2 linked regions of the Kineococcus endophyticus genome follow. The protein of the gene in region 2 interacts with the protein of the main gene of each other region in a pairwise test. Links are inferred from orthologs where the notes say so. Each region holds a gene or a part of one and is shown on either strand. Other genes may lie near its edges.

Region 1 (4,977 bases), on a different replicon or contig from region 2:
GACGTCCTCGTCGCCGTCCACGGCCAGCTCGAGGGGACGTTGAAGTGGGCTGCGGCGCAGTCGATCAGGGCCCAGCTGGACTTCCTCGCCCAGCAGCCCTGAACGGGTCAGCGAGCGCGCTTGGCCAGCCGCTCGACGTCGTGCAGGACGACGGCCCGCGCTTCCAGCCGCAGCCAGCCGCGGGAGGCGAAGTCGGCCAGGGCCTTGTTGACCGTCTCCCGCGAGGCGCCGACCAGCTGGGCGAGCTCCTCCTGCGTGAGGTCGTGCGCGACGAGCAGACCGTCCGCGATGGGCCGGCCGAAGCGGCGGGACAGGTCCAGCAGGGCCTTGGCGACGCGGCCGGGCACGTCGGTGAAGACGAGGTCGGCCAGGGCGACGTTCGTCCGCCGCAGGCGCTGGGCCAGGGCCCGCAGCAGGTGGCGGGCGACCTCGGGGCGGCGGGCCAGCCAGCGCAGCATGTCGTCGTGGCCCAGGGCGATGAGCTCGGACTCGGAGACCGCGCGGGCCGAGCTGGTGCGCGGTCCGGGGTCGAAGAGCGACAGCTCGCCGAACATCTCCCCCGGCCCGAGCACGGCGAGGAGGTTCTCCCGGCCGTCGGGCCAGCTGCGGACGAGCTTGATCTTGCCGGTGCGGACGACGTAGACGCGGTCGCCGGCCTCCCCCTCGCCGAACAACTGCTGCCCGCGGTCGAGGTGGACCGACTCCATGGACTCCAGCAGCTCGCCGGCCGCCTCGTCGTCCAGGGCGGCGAACAGGGGCGCCCGGCGGACGACGTCACCGAGCCGGTCGCCGGCACGTTCGAGGGGACGATCGACGTCCGTCCCGCGCTCGACCTCGTGCTCCACGAACGACCTCCCGTGCCGCGTCCTGCAGTCCCGTGACGCGCGTCACCCGGACACGCGCGGAGACAGTCTGCCCCACCGAGCCCGGATGTGACCGACGAGGCCGCCCCCCGTCAGGGGGTCGCAGCCCCGAAGAGCGTCCGGCACCGCTCGGCCAGCACGTCCGTCGCGACGGCCAGCTCGGCCAGCAGCGCGTTCTCGTACTCGGTCAACCTGATCTGCGCGTCCGACAGCTCGCGCAGCTGCTCCGGCAGGCCCCCGCCGCGGATCGGGCGGTCGAGCAGCAGCAGACCGCGCAGCCCCTCGGCCGGGTCCAGCGCGTCCTCCGCCGGCTCGAGGTGGTGCTCCAGGGGCCCGCCGTGCGTGGCGGCCTCGACCGGCACGTGCAGCTCCTCGGGCCCGCAGGCCGTCGCGACGAGCAGGTCGCGGCGGGCGCGGACGAGGCGGTGCCAGTGCTGGACCCGGCGGACCTCCTCCTGCAGCAGCGCGCGGCGGCGGCGCAGAGCGGGCAGCGGCAGCTCGGCCAGCTCCACGCGGACGGTCCGGCGGCAGCTCAGCTCGTCCGCGGCCTCGAGCACGCCCGACAGGACGGGCTCCAGCCGGCCGTCCAGAGCCTCGGGGGAGAGGACGGCGGGCAGGTCGGGGGACTCGGGATCGCGCGGTGCCATGACAGCCGTGTCGTCGCAGGTCGCGGACCTCTTGACGAGTCGTCACCCTCCCGGTGGTGTGCCGTCACCCGTCGGGAGTCCCTGGTGACGGCAGGCGTCGAGCACCGCCCGTAGGCTCGCCACGGTGAGCACGCAGGTGGAGACGCAGCTGGCCCGGACCCGCCGCGCCCGGCGCGTGCACCGGCTGCTGGCCCAGCGCTACCCCGACGCCCACTGCGAGCTCGACTTCACGACCCCGTTCGAGCTGCTCGTCGCGACCGTCCTGTCCGCGCAGTGCACCGACCGGCGCGTCAACCAGGTCACGCCCGCGCTCTTCGCCCGCTTCCCGACGGCGGCGGCGATGGCGGCCGCCGACCGGACCGAGCTGGAGACGCTCGTCCAGCCGACGGGGTTCTTCCGCGCCAAGGCCGACAACCTCCTCAAGCTGTCCGCTCAGCTCGTCGCCGAGCACGACGGGCTCGTCCCGCCGCGCCAGCGCGACCTCGTCCGGCTGGCCGGAGTGGGCCGCAAGACGGCGAACGTCGTGCTGGGCGACGCCTTCGGGGTGCCCGGTCTGACCGTCGACACCCACGTGGGCCGGCTGTCCCGCCGGCTCGGCTTCACCACCCACGAGGACCCGGTCAAGGTGGAGACGGACCTCGCGGCGCTCATCCAGCGCAAGGACTGGACGATGTTCAACCACCGGGTGATCTTCCACGGCCGCCGCACCTGCCACAGCCGGCGACCGGCGTGCGGGGCGTGCCCGGTGCTGCGGTTGTGCCCGTCCGGCGGGATCGGGGAGATGGACCCGGTCAAGGCCGCCGCGCTCGTCAAGCAGCCGGCGCTCGCGTGAGCGCGTCCCTGCCCCCGTGGCTGGCCCCGCTCGCCGCGCGCCTGCCGGACGTCACGGCCGCCGACCTGCAGTGGCGGGAGGATCGCCGCCTCACGGGGACCTCGACACCCGCCGCCGTCCTCGTGCTCCTGGGCGACGGGCCGTCCGGACCCGAGGTCCTGCTCACCGAACGCGCCGGGACGCTGCGTCAGCACTCGGGCCAGGTGGCGTTCCCCGGCGGACGCGCCGACCCCGGCGACGCGGACGCCGCCGCCACCGCGCTGCGCGAGGCCACCGAGGAGACCGGGCTCGTCGTGGCGGGCGTCGACGTGCTCGGCGAGCTGCCGCCCCTGGGGCTGGCGCACTCCGGTCACCGCGTGACCCCCGTCGTGGCGCACTGGCGCGAGCGCGGTCCCGTCGGCGTCGTCGACCCCCTGGAGGTGGCGCGCGTCGAGAGCGTCCCGCTGGCCGAGCTGTTCGCGGCCGAACGACGCCTGCGCGGACCCGGCGGCTACACCGGCCCGGCGTTCGCCGTCCGCGGGCTGCTCGTGTGGGGGTTCACGGCGGAGGTGCTCGTCCGGGTCCTCGACCTCGGAGGGCTGCGGCCTGTTCCCCTCGGGCAGCTGCGCAGCATCACGCTCGACGAGGCGCTGCAGTGGGCGGGGGCGAGCGCGTGACCAGCTCCGACGTCCTCGACCTGGTCCTGCTCCTCCTGCTGCTCGCGCAGGTCGTCGCCGGGTACCGCGAGGGCTTCCTCGTCGGGGTCGCGAGCCTGCTGGGCCTCGTCGGCGGCGCGGCGCTCGGAGTCGTCTTCCTGCCGTCCGTCGTCAGCGGCTGGGAGACCGGGGCCCGGCGGACGCTGGCCGTCGTGCTGGGGACGGTCGCGCTCGCCGTGGTCGGCCGGGTGGTGCTGGGGCTGGTGGCCGCCCGGATCCGGTCTGTCGTGCGGTGGGCGCCCGCGAAGGTGCTCGACGCCCTGCTGGGGGCTGTGGCCTCGGCCGTCGCGACGCTGCTCGTCCTGTGGGTCGTCGCGGGCGCGGCGCGGCAGGCGCCGTTGCCGTCGGTCGTGCAGGCCGTCACGGGGTCGCGCGTGGTCGCGGCCACCGACCGGGTCGTGCCGCCCGCCGCCGACGACCTGCTCACCCGGTTCTGGTCCGCCGCGCAGGCCAGCGGGTTCCCGCGCGTCTTCACCGGCCTGGACCCAGAGCCCATCGCGCCCGTCGAGGCGCCGGACGGGCAGGCGCCGCAGGCCCTCCAGGAGCCGCTCCCGGCCGTCGTCAAGATCACCGGCGTGGCCGAGAGCTGCCAGCGCGGGCTGGAGGGCAGCGGGTTCGTCGCCGCCCGCCTCGGCGAGGACGCCCGGGTGGTGACGAACGCCCACGTCGTCGCGGGTGTCACCGACCCCGTCGTGCAGCCGGGTGGGTCCTCCCGCCGCTACCCGGCGACCGTCGTCGCGTTCGACCCCGGCCGCGACCTCGCGGTCCTCGACGTGCCCGGTCTCGACGTCGCTCCCCTGCCCCGGGCCGACCAGCTGTCCGCCGGCGACGCGGCCGTCGTCGCCGGCTACCCGCTCGACGGCCCCTACCGCGCCGAACCCGCGCGGATCCGGCAGGTGCTCCAGGCCCAGGGCCGCGACATCTTCGACTCGGCCGACGTCCTGCGCGAGGTCTACTCCGTCTACGCGACCGTGCAGCCGGGCAACTCCGGCGGCCCGCTGCTCACCGCGGACGGCCGGGTCGCGGGCGTCGTGTTCGCCAAGTCGCTCGACGACGCGAACACCGGGTACGCCCTGACGCCGCGCGAGCTCGACGCCGTGCTGGCCGCCGCGGGCTCGCGGACCGACGCCGTGGGGATCGGGGGCTGCGCTAGGGAGTGACCGCGGCCCCGCCGTTCGGACCGTTGCGTCGGAGGGCCGGTAGGTCCGGCCCGTCGCGTCGACGGTCCCCGGCACGCCCCGGCTCGCTGTCACGGCGGGCTCGACCTGCGAGCCGGATGCGTCAACGAGCCCACCCCCGGGCGCCGGCGGCGGGGGGTCACCAGCGCGCGAGCCACCCGGCGAGCAAGGAGGCGAGGCGGGCGGGGGCCTCTTCGGGCACGTAGTGGCCGACGCCCGGCACCTCCTCGAGGCGGTGCGGGCCGAGGGCGAAGCGGGCGCCGGCCTCGAGGGTCGCGCGGGAGACGGTGGGGTCGAGGGCGCCGCGCACCTGGAGCACGGGCACGTCGGTGCCGTCGCGCAGGGCGGCGGCGAAGCGGCGGCCGTCGGCGCGGACGGCGGACCGGGCGATCCAGCGGTGGTACTCCAGCGCCGAGTGGGCCACGAAGGGGACGCGGACCGCCTCGCGGTAGCGGGCGACGTCCTCCTCGGCGGGCCAGCCGGGGCCGGACCGCTCGCGCAGGACGCGGGCGACGCCGTCGCCGTGGACGAGGGAGCGCTCGGGCAGCGCGGGCAGCTGCCGGGCCAGGGCCGTGCGGGTGGCCGCGAGACCGGTGCGCTCGCCGAGGCGGTCGCGCAGCACGTGACGGGTCAGGAGGGGGTGGCCGGCGCCGACGGCGACGACGCCGCGGACCTGCTCGGGGTGCAGGGAGGGCAGGGCCCAGGCGGTCCGGCCCCCGATGCCGAGACCCACGACGACGGCGTCGCGTTCCCCGAGGGCCC
Region 2 (5,319 bases):
TGGCGTGCAGACCCGCGGTGGGAGCCGCTTCGTCGATCTCGGCGGCGGGCACGTGGCCGGGCCGCCCCTTCTTCGGCGTCAGGAGCCAGACGATCCCGCCGTCGGCGAGGTTGGTGATGGCGTCCACCAGGGCGTCGACGAGGTCCCCGTCACCCTCCCGGTACCAGCAGATCACCACGTCCGCGACGTCGTCGGCGTCCTCGTCCAGGAGCTCGGAGCCGACGAGCTCCTCGACCGCCTCCCGGAAGTCCTCGTCGACCTGCTCGTCCCAGCCGTACTCCTGGACCAGTTGCCCGGACTTGAAGCCCAGCTTGGCCGCTGCAGCCACATCCGCCGCAGGGTCCGCGGTCGCACCCACTGATGTCCTACCTTCCTCGAAACCCCTGGAGGCGGGGCTCTACGACAGTCCTGACCTCCTAGTGGAGCGGAGAAGCGGTGTCCTGCGCAAGACGAACCGCGCCACGGACCGGTCACGAACCGTCCACGAGCCGGCGCGCGGCGTCCACGGAGCCCCCACCGGGGAAGGGTGAGAGGCTGCCGGGGTGCCCACCGCGTCGACCCGAACGCGCACGACCCGCCTCGACCTCGACGCCGGGTCGGCCACGGAGCGCGCGGACACCCTGGCCGTCGAGGAGCCCCTCCAGCTCGAGGTGGACGGGGAGCAGCTGACGGTCACGATGCGCACGCCGGGCCACGACGTCGAGCTCGCGCTGGGCTTCCTGCACGCCGAGGGCCTGCTCCGCGATGCCGGCGACGTCGTGGCGATGCGGCACTGCACGGACGTCGGCCCGGACGGGGAGCCCACGTACAACCTGCTGCGGATCAGCGCCCGCCCGGGCAGCCGGCTGGCCGGGGACCGGGTCGCGCGGCCGTTCACGACGACGTCGGCGTGCGGGGTCTGCGGGTCGGCGAGCGTCGAGGAGGTCGTGGCACGGGTGCCGGACCCGGTGCACGACGACGACGTCAGGGTGCGGGCCGACGTGCTCGCCGGCCTGCCCGACGCCCTGCGCGCCGCCCAGCCGACCTTCGACCGCACGGGCGGCCTGCACGCGGCGGGCCTGTTCTCCGCCGACGGCGAGCTGCTGTGCGTGCGCGAGGACGTCGGACGCCACAACGCCGTCGACAAGGTGGTCGGCTGGGGTCTCCGGGAGAGCCGGCTGCCGTTGCGCGGCACCGTCCTCGTCGTCTCCGGCCGCGCCTCCTTCGAGCTCGTGCAGAAGGCGGCGGTGGCCGGCGTCCCGGTCCTCGTCGCGGTCTCGGCGCCGTCCTCCCTCGCGGTGTCCCTCGCGCGCGAGGTGGGCATGACGCTGCTCGGCTTCGTGCGCCCGCCCCGCGCCAACGTCTACGCCGGTGGCCACCGCGTGGACGTCGGCGGCACGGACCAGCGGGGCGCCGGAGGGACCGGGGTGGGTCCGTGTCCGACGTCCGTCCTAACCTGATCCCACCAGCCGGGTCCCGGCGCCCACCGGTCCGACACCACGGACCGGGCGACGCGGACCCACGACCGATGCGGGAGGACCACCACCGTGGCCAGACGCGATGAAGCGGGCGCGCCCGCCGGCAAGGGCCCCATCCTCAACGGCCTGCCGTCGCAGTTGCCGGACATCGACCCCGAGGAGACGGCCGAGTGGCTGGCCTCCCTGGACGGGATCGTCGACGAACGCGGGCAGAACCGCGCGCGCTACCTCATGCTGCAGCTGCTGCAGCGGGCCCGCGAGCGCCAGGTCGGCGTCCCCAGCCTCACCGCGACCGACTACATCAACACCATCGGCCCCGAGTCCGAACCGTGGTTCCCCGGGGACGAGGAGGTCGAGCGCCGCTACCGCGCGTGGATCCGCTGGAACGCCGCGGTCATGGTGCACCGCGCCCAGCAGCCCGGCATCGGCGTCGGCGGTCACATCTCGACGTACGCCTCGTCGGCGACGCTGTACGAGGTGGGCTTCAACCACTTCTTCCGCGGCAAGGACCACGCGGGCGGCGGTGACCAGGTCTTCATCCAGGGCCACGCCTCCCCCGGCGTCTACGCGCGCGCCTTCCTCGAGGGCCGCCTGAGCACTGAGCAGCTCGACGGCTTCCGCCAGGAGGTCTCCAAGGCCCCCAACGGGCTGTCGTCCTACCCCCACCCCCGGCTCATGCCGGACTTCTGGGAGTTCCCGACGGTGTCGATGGGCCTGGGCCCGGCCAACGCCATCTACCAGGCTCAGTTCAACAAGTACCTGCACAACCGCGGGTTCAAGGACACCTCGCAGCAGCACGTGTGGGCCTTCCTCGGCGACGGGGAGATGGACGAGCCGGAGTCGCGCGGCTTCGCCCAGCTCGCGGCGTACGAGGAGCTCGACAACCTCACGTTCGTCGTGAACTGCAACCTGCAGCGCCTCGACGGTCCGGTGCGCGGCAACGGCAAGATCGTCCAGGAGCTCGAGGCGTTCTTCCGCGGTGCGGGCTGGAACGTCATCAAGGTCCTGTGGGGCCGGGAGTGGGACACGCTGCTGGCCCAGGACAACCAGGGCGCGCTCGTGAACCTCATGAACGCCACCCCGGACGGGGACTACCAGACGTTCAAGGCCGAGAACGGCGCCTTCGTCAAGGAGAACTTCTTCGGCCGCGACCCGCGGACCGCCAAGCTCGTCGAGGGCATGTCCGACGACGAGGTCTGGAACCTCAAGCGCGGCGGCCACGACTACCGCAAGGTGTTCGCGGCGTACCAGGCGGCGATGAACCACACCGGGCAGCCGACGGTCATCCTGGCCAAGACCATCAAGGGCTACGGCCTGGGCCCGCACTTCGCCGGGCGCAACGCCACGCACCAGATGAAGAAGCTGACGCTGGAGGACCTCAAGCTCCTGCGCGACTCCCTGCGGATCCCGATCAGCGACGAGCAGCTGGAGAAGGACCCGTACCGCCCGCCGTACTTCCACCCCGGGGACGGCGACGAGGCGATCCAGTACCTGCGCAAGCGCCGCGCCGACCTCGGTGGGCCGGTCCCCCAGCGCCGCGTCCAGCACGCGCCGCTGCACCTGCCGGCCGACGAGTCGTACAAGATCGCGGCCAAGGGCTCGGGCAAGCAGGAGATCGCCACGACGATGGCGTTCGTCCGGCTGCTCAAGGACCTCATGCGGGACAAGGAGTTCGGAGCCCGCGTCGTGCCGATCATCCCCGACGAGGCCCGCACCTTCGGGATGGACTCGCTCTTCCCGACGATCAAGATCTACAACCCGCACGGGCAGAACTACACGTCGGTGGACCGCGAGCTGATGCTCGCCTACAAGGAGGCCACCGACGGCCAGATCCTGCACGTGGGCATCAACGAGGGCGGTTCGATCGCGGCCTTCACGGCGGCCGGGTCGTCCTACGCGACCCACGGCCAGCCGATGGTCCCGATCTACGTCTTCTACTCGATGTTCGGGTTCCAGCGCACGGGCGACAACATCTGGGCCGCCACCGACACCATGGCGCGCGGGTTCATGATCGGTGCGACCGCGGGCCGGACGACCCTGACGGGTGAGGGTCTGCAGCACGCGGACGGGCACTCGCTGCTGCTCGCGGCGACGAACCCGGCGGTCGTCTCCTACGACCCCGCCTACGCCTACGAGATCGGCCACATCGTCAAGGACGGTCTGCGCCGGATGTACGGCGAGGACCCCGAGAACCTCATCTACTACCTGACGGTCTACAACGAGCCGATGGTCATGCCCGCCGAGCCCGAGGGCGTCGACGTCGAGGGGATCCTGCGCGGGATGCACCGCATCTCCGTCGGTGAGGGCGACGGTCCCCGGACCCAGCTCCTCGCCTCCGGGGTCGGGGTGCCGTGGGCCCTGGAGGCCCAGCAGCTCCTCAAGGACGACTTCGGGGTCGTGGCCGACGTGTGGTCGGTGACCAGCTGGAACGAGCTGCGCCGCGACGGTCTGGCCTGCGACGAGCACGCCTTCCTCAACCCGGGCGAGGACGCGCGCACCCCGTACGTCGCGCAGAAGCTCAAGGACGCCCCCGGTCCGGTCGTGGCCGTGAGCGACTGGATGCGCCAGGTCCCCGACCAGATCGCGCAGTGGGTCCCGGGCGAGTTCGCCTCCCTGGGCGCGGACGGGTTCGGTCTGTCCGACACCCGTGCGGCGGCGCGCCGGTACTTCCACATCGACGGTCCGTCGGTGGCGGTCCGCGCCCTGGAGATGCTCGCCCGTCGCGGCGAGGTCGACTGGCGCGCGCCGGGTCAGGCGATCGAGAAGTACCAGCTCCACGACGTGCGGGCGGGCCGCAGCGGGAACGCGGGCGGCGAGAGCTGACGTGAGCCCGCGGCAGCTGCTGCCCGAGGAGGTCGGTGTCACCGTCCTCGGGCGGCTGCTGCTCGTGGGGCTCGCAGCCGGAGGCGTCGTCGGCGGCGCCACCGGGGCGGTCCTCGGCTCGGGCGGCACGCTCGGGTCGTGGGACGCCGTGTTCGTCTACCTCGGTGTGCTCACCGGTTTCCTCGCCGGCCTGCTGACCCAGGCCGTCACCGCCCTGGTGGTGCACGTCGTGCACCGCAGGGTGCAGTGGGACACCGTCCTGCGCACGGCCCTCCTGCCGCCCGTCCTGGGGTCGGGGGCCGTCGCGCTGGCGGTGAGCTCCTCGTTGCCGCCGGACCTCGGGTTCGCGGGGGTCGTGGCGGCCGTCTCGCTCTCGGCCGTGGCCGCCCGCGCCACCGTGCGCTGGTGCCTCGCGCCCTACCTCGTCCCGGTGTGGTGAACGCCGCTCCCTGACCCGCCTCAGCGGGAGGCGCGGGCGATCTGGTGCTCCAGCTCGGCGCGCAGGCTGTCCACGCGGGCGGAGTCGGGGTGCATCCCCAGCGCCTTGAGGTGGCGGCGGGCCTCGGACAGCCGCCCGGCGTCGATGGCGGCGGCGACGAGGTGCCGACCAGCCTCCAGGTCGTGCTCCCGCGGACGCCAGTGCCCCACCCCGAGCGACAGGGCCTCGTCGTTCATGCCGGCCTCGCGCAGGACGCCCAGTGCGGCCGCCAGGCCGGTGCCCGACGCGTCGCGTTCGGCGGCGATGCCCAGGCGCCTCAGCGCGGCCTCCCGGTCGTCGGCCAGCGACAGGCGCCCCAGGACCAGCAGCGGTCGCCACGCCTGCGGGCTCTGCGCCATCTCCTCGGCCAGGGCCCACTCGGCGTTGTCCGCCGCGCGGCGGACCTCGTCGGGGTCGGGCGTCCCGCCGGCGTCCTCCTCGCGGGCGAGGGCGGCGCGGGTCCGGACCAGCTCACCGAGGGCGTCGAAGGCGGCCGGGTCGTTGGGATCCTCCCGCAGCTGCTCGCGCAGCTGGGCCTCGTTGACGACGGGGTCGGCGCGT

Evidence for each region. The genes of interacting proteins can lie anywhere in the genome.
Region 1: the proteins of aceE (region 2) and nth interact in binary tests that used the Escherichia coli proteins (3 or more experiments, as listed by UniProt). The link is inferred for Kineococcus endophyticus from one-to-one orthologs.

What each region holds. Positions count from the first base shown.
Region 1 is NZ_JBFNQN010000004.1:349,529-354,505, reverse strand. Bases 529-3,488 are described here. They hold nth (endonuclease III), read left to right. Parts: upstream 529-1,634; coding sequence 1,635-2,342; downstream 2,343-3,488. Other genes in these bases: AB1207_RS07700 (MarP family serine protease), read left to right, coding at 2,995-3,488; AB1207_RS07705 (NUDIX hydrolase), read left to right, coding at 2,339-2,998; AB1207_RS07715 (hypothetical protein), read right to left, coding at 956-1,510; AB1207_RS07720 (Crp/Fnr family transcriptional regulator), read right to left, coding at 529-755. Outside these bases: AB1207_RS07725 (MBL fold metallo-hydrolase), read left to right, coding at 1-102; more of AB1207_RS07720, read right to left, coding at 108-528; more of AB1207_RS07700, read left to right, coding at 3,489-4,197; AB1207_RS07695 (alpha/beta fold hydrolase), read right to left, coding at 4,355-4,977. UniProt on the Escherichia coli protein: DNA repair enzyme that has both DNA N-glycosylase activity and AP-lyase activity. The DNA N-glycosylase activity releases various damaged pyrimidines from DNA by cleaving the N-glycosidic bond, leaving an AP (apurinic/apyrimidinic) site.
Region 2 is NZ_JBFNQN010000001.1:223,239-228,557, reverse strand. What follows is about bases 1,179-4,480. They hold aceE (pyruvate dehydrogenase (acetyl-transferring), homodimeric type), read left to right. Parts: upstream 1,179-1,526; coding sequence 1,527-4,280; downstream 4,281-4,480. Other genes in these bases: AB1207_RS01055 (hypothetical protein), read left to right, coding at 4,282-4,480; fdhD (formate dehydrogenase accessory sulfurtransferase FdhD), read left to right, coding at 1,179-1,439. Also shown: AB1207_RS01070 (DUF3052 domain-containing protein), read right to left, coding at 1-358; more of fdhD, read left to right, coding at 543-1,178; more of AB1207_RS01055, read left to right, coding at 4,481-4,719; AB1207_RS01050 (hypothetical protein), read right to left, coding at 4,740-5,319. UniProt on the Escherichia coli protein: Component of the pyruvate dehydrogenase (PDH) complex, that catalyzes the overall conversion of pyruvate to acetyl-CoA and CO(2).